DNA from 3 places in the Pseudoalteromonas sp. PAB 2.2 genome. Region 3 is predicted to be linked to each of the others. Evidence: predicted binding sites of a transcription regulator. Region 3 holds the regulator's gene; each other region holds the start of a gene.
The links. The regulator sigma-54, encoded in region 3, starts transcription at its own class of promoters, with help from an activator protein. The targets are predictions, from matches to a motif close to GTTGGCACGNNNNTNGNNT.
Positions count from the first base shown of each region.

Region 1: a site for sigma-54 is predicted at 1,726-1,744, ahead of BWD47_RS10430 (LiaF domain-containing protein). Genes of this name have one in related genera too.
Region 2: a site for sigma-54 is predicted at 1,810-1,828, ahead of flgB (flagellar basal body rod protein FlgB). Genes of this name have one in related genera too.

Region 1 covers NZ_LYPI01000011.1:91,287-94,569, reverse strand. The annotation lists gene BWD47_RS10450 (methyl-accepting chemotaxis protein) at 1-98, shown strand, start outside; gene BWD47_RS10445 (hypothetical protein) at 212-433, opposite strand; gene BWD47_RS10440 (YqaE/Pmp3 family membrane protein) at 682-840, opposite strand; gene BWD47_RS10435 (BON domain-containing protein) at 896-1,462, opposite strand; gene BWD47_RS10430 (LiaF domain-containing protein) at 1,784-2,443, shown strand; gene BWD47_RS10425 (VOC family protein) at 2,719-3,135, opposite strand; gene pmbA (metalloprotease PmbA) at 3,262-3,283, opposite strand, start outside.
Region 2 covers NZ_LYPI01000010.1:173,689-176,971, reverse strand. The annotation lists gene flgE (flagellar hook protein FlgE) at 1-184, opposite strand, end outside; gene BWD47_RS09230 (flagellar hook assembly protein FlgD) at 235-918, opposite strand; gene flgC (flagellar basal body rod protein FlgC) at 932-1,363, opposite strand; gene flgB (flagellar basal body rod protein FlgB) at 1,366-1,776, opposite strand; gene BWD47_RS09215 (protein-glutamate O-methyltransferase CheR) at 1,910-2,740, opposite strand; gene BWD47_RS09210 (chemotaxis protein) at 2,762-3,283, opposite strand, start outside.
Region 3 covers NZ_LYPI01000019.1:98,551-101,833, forward strand. The annotation lists gene rapZ (RNase adapter RapZ) at 1-489, opposite strand, end outside; gene ptsN (PTS IIA-like nitrogen regulatory protein PtsN) at 490-942, opposite strand; gene hpf (ribosome hibernation promoting factor) at 946-1,233, opposite strand; gene BWD47_RS16840 (RNA polymerase factor sigma-54) at 1,260-2,756, opposite strand; gene lptB (LPS export ABC transporter ATP-binding protein) at 2,871-3,283, opposite strand, start outside.

The DNA.
Region 1 (3,283 bases), on a different contig from region 3:
GTACAGCAGATCATGCACATGAGTTAGCAGACGAAGCACGCGATCTCAATGAGCTAGCTATTTCACTTAATAAAACGGTTAATCAATTTAAGTTGTGATTAGTCATTGAATTGTTCTAGGTGTGTGTTCTTGCTACTTATCATAAGTAACAAATCAGGCACCATGCAGTCGTCAATAAGAAATTTTTAACGCTGCAAACGACAGGTCTAAATCATTCACACTGATTTGAATTGGTATTGAGATAGATTGCAGATGTAATTAAAAACCCGATGTCACCTGAAGATGACATCGGGTTTTTATCGTCAGCCTTCCTTGTTACCTGTGGCGTAACCGCTTTAGTAAGTTCCATAAATAGTTGCCACTGTTGCTCATTCCATGTAGCAACTCCCTTGTTGTTCAGTCCGTGTAATAATTGCGCTTGTACTTGTTCCATTTTGTCACCTCCTTACGCTAGCTTCATCCATATTTGGCTCCTAGCCTAAACCAAAATCCTTGGTGTTTATCCTTTCACTTTATCCATAAAGCGTTGCCATTGTGCGCTTGTCCATAACGCCTTGTTACTTCCTTGCTGTCCTTTGTGCTGTGTTACATTTTCCATACTGTAAATCTCCTTGCAGTGTTGTCATCCATTATTACGTGTGCATTTCCTTGCTATACAACCATTCCTTTGAACCGTGATTATTATCGCTTACCGATAATATACACAGCATGAATCAAACCTGGAATGTACCCTAATAAGGTTAAAATAATATTAATCCAGAATTGTGCCCCCAAACCTACCTGTAAAAATACGCCAAGAGGCGGAATTAAAACCGAGAAAATAATGCGTATTAAATCCATAACTCACTCCTTGAAAAAGATAAGCCCAGCCAAAGCTGGGCTATAGGGCGTGCTATTATTCAGCAACAATCTTAAGTTCATCGATGACTTTACGCACATCTTCAGCATTTTCAGCAATGCTCACTGCTAATTGCTTTTCTGCATCTGACTTAACCGTACCTTTTAATGTAACAACGCCTTTATCTGTATCGACATCAATATCAGTGCCGCCTACTTCAGAGTTAAATAAATAACGTGTGGTGATCACTGTACTGATCTTCGCATCAGTTAAGTCACTTTCTACTGAGTCACCTTTATCTGCACTCGCTGCCTTAGACTTCATGTTTTTCACAACCGTTAATTTGTTATCAACAGCAGTTACACCGTCTAGGCTAAGTACAAGCTCTTCGGCTAACTCTTTGTCTAATTCACTATCAACTTTACCGGTTAATACAACTTTGCCGTTTTTTACATCTGTGTTGATATCAAAATTATTTAGGTTAGTGTTCATAAGAAGCACAGTTTCTGCCTTACCATCAATCCAAGCATCTTTACTTTCATTTTCCCAGTTGCTTGCCTGAGCACTCATACTTGTTGCACCAATTACTAACGCAGCAATCATAGTCTTGTTGAATGTATTCATAATCTTTCTCCTTTTGATTAAAGACGAGATAACTAATGCGACTACGATGCCAACTTTTTTATTTTCATATTATTCAATAAGTTAAATAGATATTCAGCCATAATTTATATTCGTTTCGGTAATTATTTACAGACAATTCGGTAAGAAGTTCACTCTGTTATAAAAATGACTAATTAATTGTCAATCTTATTAATCTATGGTTAATTTAACGAATAAAAGCCCACACCAAAAAACATAAACCAATGAATATTAATAAAATAATTTTTGGCCTACACTTTGCTTTGTGATTAACATAACTTTAAAACTCAACAGGGAATTATCATGGCCGTCAAACTCGAAGATCGCCCCATCGAGCAAGTAAGAGAAGAAGTAATCGATCAACTTATCTATAACTACAGTCATGCAGTTATTTCAGCAGAAGCATTTGAACGAAGACTAGACCAAGCAATGGAAGCCACCAGCAATGAAGTGTTAATTGAGCTGGTTGCTGACTTAGAGTTAACAGCAGATATTGACTACAAGTCACATAAACACGCGCAGTTTAAACCTCACTATGCACATGGTAGCGATGCAGAAAGCCTGCAACTACGCAGTATTTTAGGTTCCAACGAGCGCAGCGGCCAATGGCTAGTCCCGAAAGAAATTCACCTAACTAACTGTTTAGGCTCAATTGAATTAGACTTTAGTGAAGCCGTTTTTCAGCACCAGCATGTCACCATCTACGTAAACTGTATTTTAGGCAGCGACGAAATCTACGTGCCAGAACATGTAAATGTAGTGTCAAAGTTGTTTAGTGTGGTAGGTAGCGTTGAAAATAAATCGGTTGCACTCAATAAAGGGCAAGGCCCCACAATTACGATCGAAGGTAATGTTTGGCTAGGCTCAGTAGAGATTAAAGTCAAACGCACCATGAAAGAAAAGTTCATCAGCTTTGCCAACAGCCTAAAAGCCAGTTGGAAAGAAATGAATAGAGTGCAATAACGAAATGCGAGTTGCGAAACCCCTTCACGCACAATCAATTTCACGCCTACATTAAACCGTAGGCGTTATGCTTGCATGGCGCGTTTGCGCAGCAACGTCTTTTATAAAATTCACGGCTAAAGCCCTTCCTACAAGTGACACACATCACACACGTGGGAGGCGTTTTAACGCCGAAAAAGCGAACCTTTTCAGCGACATTAAACACCCTTCACGGTTTAGCTCGCATCTCGCTTTTCGTAACTCGTTGCTTATTTCGCTGCTCGTTTTTTTCATCACTAAAGATCGTTATTTCTTTCACTTGGGATGTCACTGAAATATTCGACAAACTCGACTTCAAAGCCTGCGGGGTCAATAAAATACACGTTTTTTCGGTAAGGGTTTTCAGGGCCTAATTTATCCACTTCGTAGCCTGCATCTACAAGGCGTTCAATCACGGCATTAATATCGTGTGTCACATAAGCAAAGTGAGCAAGGCCCACTTGATGGCCCGATAAATCGCGATTTTCATTTTCACCATTATCGCTGAATGCAATGTACTGGTAATCATCACCAAAGTGCAGCCATTTACGCGGCTTTCCAGACCAGGTGCTGTCGCCTTGGCTTCTTACTCGCCAATGAGGGAACGCGGCTTTATAAAAATGCAGCATGGCGTCAACATTACTTACGACTAGGTTTATGTGTTCTAAATGCATAGCGAATTTCCTTTTAAATTATGAAACTGCCAGTACGATAAAACCTAAAGTTTAGTTGAGGTAAAGCATTTTTTAATAAAAAAGCCCCACTTTATTAAGTGAGGCTTTATGATGCTTCGTTGCGTGTTAGCTTCCTGCTATCTGCATT
Region 2 (3,283 bases), on a different contig from region 3:
CTGTTTTAACACCGTCGCCGTTTTTTGTTTTACCAGAACTAAATACTGACGATGCGTACACATCAGCAAACTCAGCACGCGACTCTTTAAAGCCCGTTGTGTTTACGTTGGCAATATTATTTGCCGTTACGTCTAAATCTTTTTGTGCGGCTGCTAAACCTGTTAATGCAATATTGAAGCTCATAACTCACCTCTAACCTATCTCTTAGCCTAAGCTAACCCAAACCTTTTTAATTATGCGATTTCAGCTATATCAGTTAGCCTAACCGCACCCTCTTTTGTATTTACGATAATGCCGCTGCTGCCATTAATATTGACACTTTCAATGTTCTTAAAGGTTGCCAGAGGCATGCTGCTGTAGTCTCCATTTACGAAGCCTTCAGCGCTAATATTGTATTCGCCTTCAGGAAGAACATTGCCCTCACCATCTTTACCATCCCACTCGAAACGGTGAGCACCGGCAGATTTCGATCCTAAATCAATCGTGCGAACTAATTGTCCCGTCGAATCAGTGATTCTTAACGTAAGAGATTCAACAGCTGTTTCTGCCACAACGGAACCTTTAGCTAAATTTTCGCCATCAAAGTCAATAGTCTCTGACTCAAGCAACGCTTGCTTACCCACTAACGTTGACGCTTGTAATGCCGAATTTGATGTCATGGATGCAGTGAGTGACTCAAATTTTGTGTTTAAATTTGAAATACCTTCTGCCATGGTAAAGTTCGTCATTTGCGCAATCATTTGATCGTTATCAGCAGGATTGCTCGGATCTTGAAACGACAACTGCTGCGTTAACAACGAAAAGAAATCTTCTTGAGACAGTGTGTTACTGTCTTCTTTTGCTGTTGGCGTGTTTGTCTCATTCCAACGCAAGCTATCCATATAGGATGATGATGCAGAGCTGATGTCGTTACTCATAACTTATCCTCGATTACCGTTGTCCTAACAACAGTGTTTTACTTAACATTTGCTTAGCTGCATCAGCAACTTGCACATTTGTTTGGTAAGAGCGAGAGGCAGAAATCATATTAGCCATTTCTTCTACAACGTTGACATTTGGTTTATAGATATACCCATTTTCATCCGCGCTGGGGTGATTCGGGTTGTATTCTATTTGTAGCGGCTTATCGCTCTCTACAATGCCTAATACTTTAACGCCAACAGAAGAGCCCTGCGGATTACTTTGCGATGCTGACGCTTTTGTAAGTTCAGCAGCAAACACAGGATGGCGCGCTCGGTATGTCTGGTCTTGGCTTGAGCTAATTGTATTTGCATTCGAAATATTACTTGCTGTGGTATTTAAGCGAACATTTTGTGCGCTCATACCCGTGCCCGAAATATCAAAAACATTATATAAACTCATGATTAAGCTCCTTGACTACCGAGGGCTTTTTTAAGGCCTTTAATTTTACTACTCATAAATTGCAGGCTTGCCTGATACTCTAATGAGTTTTGTACATACAAGTTTCGTTCCACTTGTATATCAACAGAGTTACCATCACCTGTATCTGCTTGATTTGGCGTACGAAACATTTCTGAATTACCAACAAATCGGCTGCCACCGGCAAGGTGTTTCTCATCCGTTCTTACCATGCTATTGCCGCCGTGCTGGTTGCTTTTTGCCGCTTTTAATGCGGATGCAAAATCGACATCTTTCGCTTTATAGCCCGGCGTATCAGCATTAGCGATATTTGTCGCTAATAACTCAGCGCGTTGTGAACGGATCAACATGGCATGAGGATGCACACCGAATGCTTTATCAAAACTGATAGCCATAACCATCTCCAAAAATTTGACTCTCCTTAGCTAATGCAAAAGGTAAGCCAAAAATTAAGCATGATTATTTTATAATTAAGATGTTGATATATAATGAAATTAGCAACCTAAGAACTAGGTTGCTAAGGAAAGATTACTTTTTCTGGTAGATGATACCCGGATTACATCGCACCATATCAAAACTGTCACTAAGGCCAGCCATTGACTCTGAAGCGCCTAAAAACAGGTACCCTTTTGGATTAAGTGCTTGCGCAAATTGCGCGATAATTTTTGCTTTTACTTCGGGTGCAAAGTAGATCAATACATTACGGCAAAAAATAATATCAAATTTCCCCATCAAGGCATACGAATCCAATAAGTTTAAATGCCTAAAACTGACCATTTTCTTTATTGGATCAACTACTTGAGCCATACCGTTACCACTGTCTTTAAAAAACTTTTGACGTCTTTCAACAGACAGGCCACGTGCCAAAGCCAGTGAGTCATATTCTGCGTTTTTGCACATATCAAGCATAGTATTAGAAATATCTGTGCCGATAATTTGTGCGCCCATTTTTAAAACGCCAGGTTGCTTAGATTGAAACTCAGCAACCGACATGGCAATAGAATACGGTTCTTGACCTGATGAACTTGCCGCTGACCAAATTTTAATTGGACGACGCAATTCTTTGAATTCAGGGAAAAGTTTAGTTTTAAGCAATTCAAATGGGTATTGATCACGAAACCACAAAGTTTCGTTTGTTGTCATTGCATCAACCACTGCGGCACGAAGCTGCCTCTCGTGAGGACTCAAGGTTTTACTTACCAACTGTGACAATGACTCAACATTAAAACGCGCCATCAAGGGTGCCAGGCGACTTTTCACTAAATAAAGTTTGTTATCGCCTAGTACAATGCCACATTGTTGCTCTAAAAAAGAGCGGAACTGATCGTATTCGCTTTGTTGTAAGTGCTTATTTTCCAAAGTAATACCACCTATAAATAATTAATCACAATGAACCCACTTTTTAACGGCAGTCGCTAATTCGTCTGGGTTAAATTTTGCAATAAAATCATCGGCACCCACTTTTTCTATCATCGCTTGATTAAAAACACCACTGAGTGATGTATGCAAGATTACATGCAAAGGTGATAACTTTGGATCGGCCTTAATTTCTGCGGTTAAGGTGTAGCCATCCATTTCTGGCATTTCAACGTCTGAAATTAACAAGCCAACTCGCTCAGTAATATTATTTACACAATCAAGTTCTGCTATTTCACGTAAGCGTATTAAAGCTTCTTTACCATTTTTAGCGAGTTCAGTTTGTACACCGAGAGGTTCTAACGCACGTTTTACCTGATTACGCGCAACGGCCGAGTCATCAGCAATAAAAACGATTCGCTCCCCTAAATCTTTTTGGATTTCTCCCTCACCAATCACATCCGCACTTACTTCAGTGTTAACAGGGCAAATTTCGTTAAGGATCTTCTCGACGTCTAAGATTTCTACCAGTTCGTTTTCTATTTC
Region 3 (3,283 bases):
AGTAATAATGAGCTTTTTGTCTTTTTTACCCAGTATTTTTTCGCGAATAGATTCGGCAAGCTGATGCACGCTGAGATCGGTCGTATCAATCATAAAATCGGCACGGGTGATCAAAACATCCAGTAATACTTTTTCTTGTTTAATCGCTAAATCAAGCGGCAGCGAGTCAATCGATAATGGGTGTAAGCGGCGTGTTTCAGAGAATCGTTTGATCAGTGTTTGATCATCACTATCTAAATAAAACAACGTAGGTTTTGCAAAGCCCGGTAAATACTCAAGAATATCGTTAAATTCTTGCTGTTCTTTCGGCAGGTTACGCACATCGATACTTACAGCAATTTTGTCGTAATTATCTGACACACTGCGTACTAACGAAGGAAGCAGGTTTACAGGAATATTATCAACGCAGTAATAGCCTAAGTCTTCAAGTACTCGTAAAGCGACTGATTTACCTGAACCAGAGCGACCGCTGATAATAATTAATTCCATTTATGCCTCTGATGCAATGACTTTAAACAGATCACTATCTGTTTTAGCACTGCGTAGCTGTTTACAAAATTCTTTGTCTTTAAGTCTATCAGCAATTGTTGATAAGGTCTTTAGATGAAGCTGACAGTCACCATCTGGTACGATGAGTGCGACAAAAATATCCACTGGACGATTATCAATTGCATCAAAATTTATAGGTGACTCACTCACAATTACAAATGCGTGTGGCTGATCTGCACCGCTCATACGACCATGTGGAATCGCAATACCTCGGCCAATACCCGTGCTGCCCAATTTTTCTCTGTTCAATAGGGCATTGAGTATATCTTGCTGAGATAAATGAGGGAGCTGCTCATGAGCCAGTTCGCTGATAAATTCGAGAATTCTTTTTTTGCTATTAAAAAGGACCGCAGCTTTGCTGCAGTCCTGGTTAGTAAGTGAACTAAGTTTCATAATTTAGTGTCGAGCTAATTTCTCTTTGTGTTTAATTACTTGACGATCAAGTTTATCGATTAACGAGTCGATGGCTGCATACATATCTTGGTGTTCAGTAGAGGCAAATAACTCGCCTCCGTTTACATGTAAAGTTGCTTCTGCTTTTTGGCTTAGTTTTTCTACATCTAGAATGACATGAACATTATTAATGTGGTCAAAATGCCTTTCTAGTTTCGCAAACTTGGTGTTTACATAGTCTCTTAATGAATCTGTGATTTCTACATGACGACCAGTTAAATTTAGTTGCATAAGCATTTTCCTTCTATGTAAAACGTCTAAATCAGACTCTTACGCTGATTCGACGGAGGTATTGCTAGAGACTCTCGATATTTTGCTATTGTCCGTCTAGCTACTTTAATTCCTTGCTCAGCCAATATATCTGCAATTTTGCTATCACTCAATGGTTTAGCTGTGTTTTCTGCGGCGATTAGCTTTTTGATTAAAGCGCGAATTGCCGTAGATGAACACTCACCCCCATTTTCAGTGCTTACATGGCTGGAGAAGAAATATTTCAACTCAAAAATTCCCCGCGGGGTATGCATGTATTTTTGTGTTGTTACTCGCGAAATTGTTGATTCATGCATTTCGACCATTTCTGCGACATCATTTAATACCATGGGTTTCATGGCCTCAGGACCATGTTCAAAGAAAGCCTGTTGTTGTTGAACAATACAGTTAGTCACTTTTAATAACGTGTCATTACGGCTTTCTAAGCTTTTAATAAACCATTTTGCTTCTTGTAAATGAGAGCGAATAAATTGGCTATCACTGCTTGATTTTACAGAACGTGACATCGCCGCATAGTGGCTATTCACTCTGATTTTCGGCATGCAGTCTGGGTTTAGTTCAACTACCCAACGGCCTTTTATTTTTTTTACGGATACATCGGGTATCACGTATTCAGACTCTTCTCTAACAATGGTATCCGCAGGCTTTGGATTTAAGCTGTGGATCAATGTCATGACTTCTTTCAGCTCACTTTCTTTAAGCTTAGTCTTTTTCATCAAAGTGCGATAGTCACGACTCGCTAATAATTCAATATGTTCTGATAACACCATTTTAGTTTCAGCTAAATAGGGGGTGTCAGCATCGAATTGGCGTAATTGAATACACAAACATTCTTGTAAACTACGGGCGCCAATACCGACAGGATCGAATAATTGGATTCTTTTTAAGACAGCTTCGACTTCATCAAGTTCGATTTCTTCTTCATCGTTATTTTGATTGAAGCTTTCAACAATGTCTTCGCAGCTTACGGTTAAAATACCCGAATCATCAATTGCCTCAACAATCGCAACGGCAATCGCTTCGTCTGTTGGGCTGAATGGAGTCAGTTGTAACTGCCACATTAGGTATTCGTGGAGAGTTTCGGTTGATGCGCCTTGGTAAATTGATTCATCTTCAGGCATTGGACCTGAGGAACTTGATGGGGCAGCACTCATGTACTCATCCCACGTAACATCCATTGCTAAGTCGTCACTTACGGTGTCTTTGTTGAGGGCATCACTGCTTTCTTGCTCGTACTCGCTTGCAGCTTCGTCAGCCGACGCGCTTAGTTGGGTATCGTCAGATTCGGCTTTCTGCTCGTTCTTGCCAATACTCTCTTCTGCATAATCTGCTTCTTCAACTTCAAGCAAAGGGTTAGAGTCTAACGCTTCTTGAATTTCTTGCTGGAGATCCAATGTACTGAGCTGCAACAAACGGATAGCCTGTTGCAGTTGTGGAGTCATTGTAAGTTGCTGGCCCATGCGCAGCTGTAATGATTGCCTCATGTATCCCTAACAATCCTTTTTAGTCTTATCAAACAATAGCACGATGCCGTTAACTATTTATTTGATTTATTGTCATTGTTATAAGTCTAGCAGATGCTCTAGTCGGTGGCGTATTTAAAGCCTGAATTGCTCGCCTAGATACACATCGCGTACAGTTTGGTCGGCTAACACATGTTCAGGTGTACCTGATGCAATTAGCTCCCCATGAGAAACAATGTAGGCTTTTTCACAAACATCAAGGGTTTCTCTCACATTGTGGTCAGTAATTAATACACCAATACCACGATTTTTTAAGTGCTCAATAATTTTCTTTATATCTAACACTGAAATAGGATCAACACCAGCAAAAGGCTCATCGAGCAAAATAAATTTAGGGTCAGCGGCCAGTGCGCGTGCTATTTCAACACGACGGCGTTCACCCCCTGACAATGCCATACCTTGGCTGTCACGAATGTGTTGAATGCTAAATTCATCAAGTAAGCTGTTAAGTGTTTCTTCGCGGCCTTGTTTATTGAGATCTTTACGGG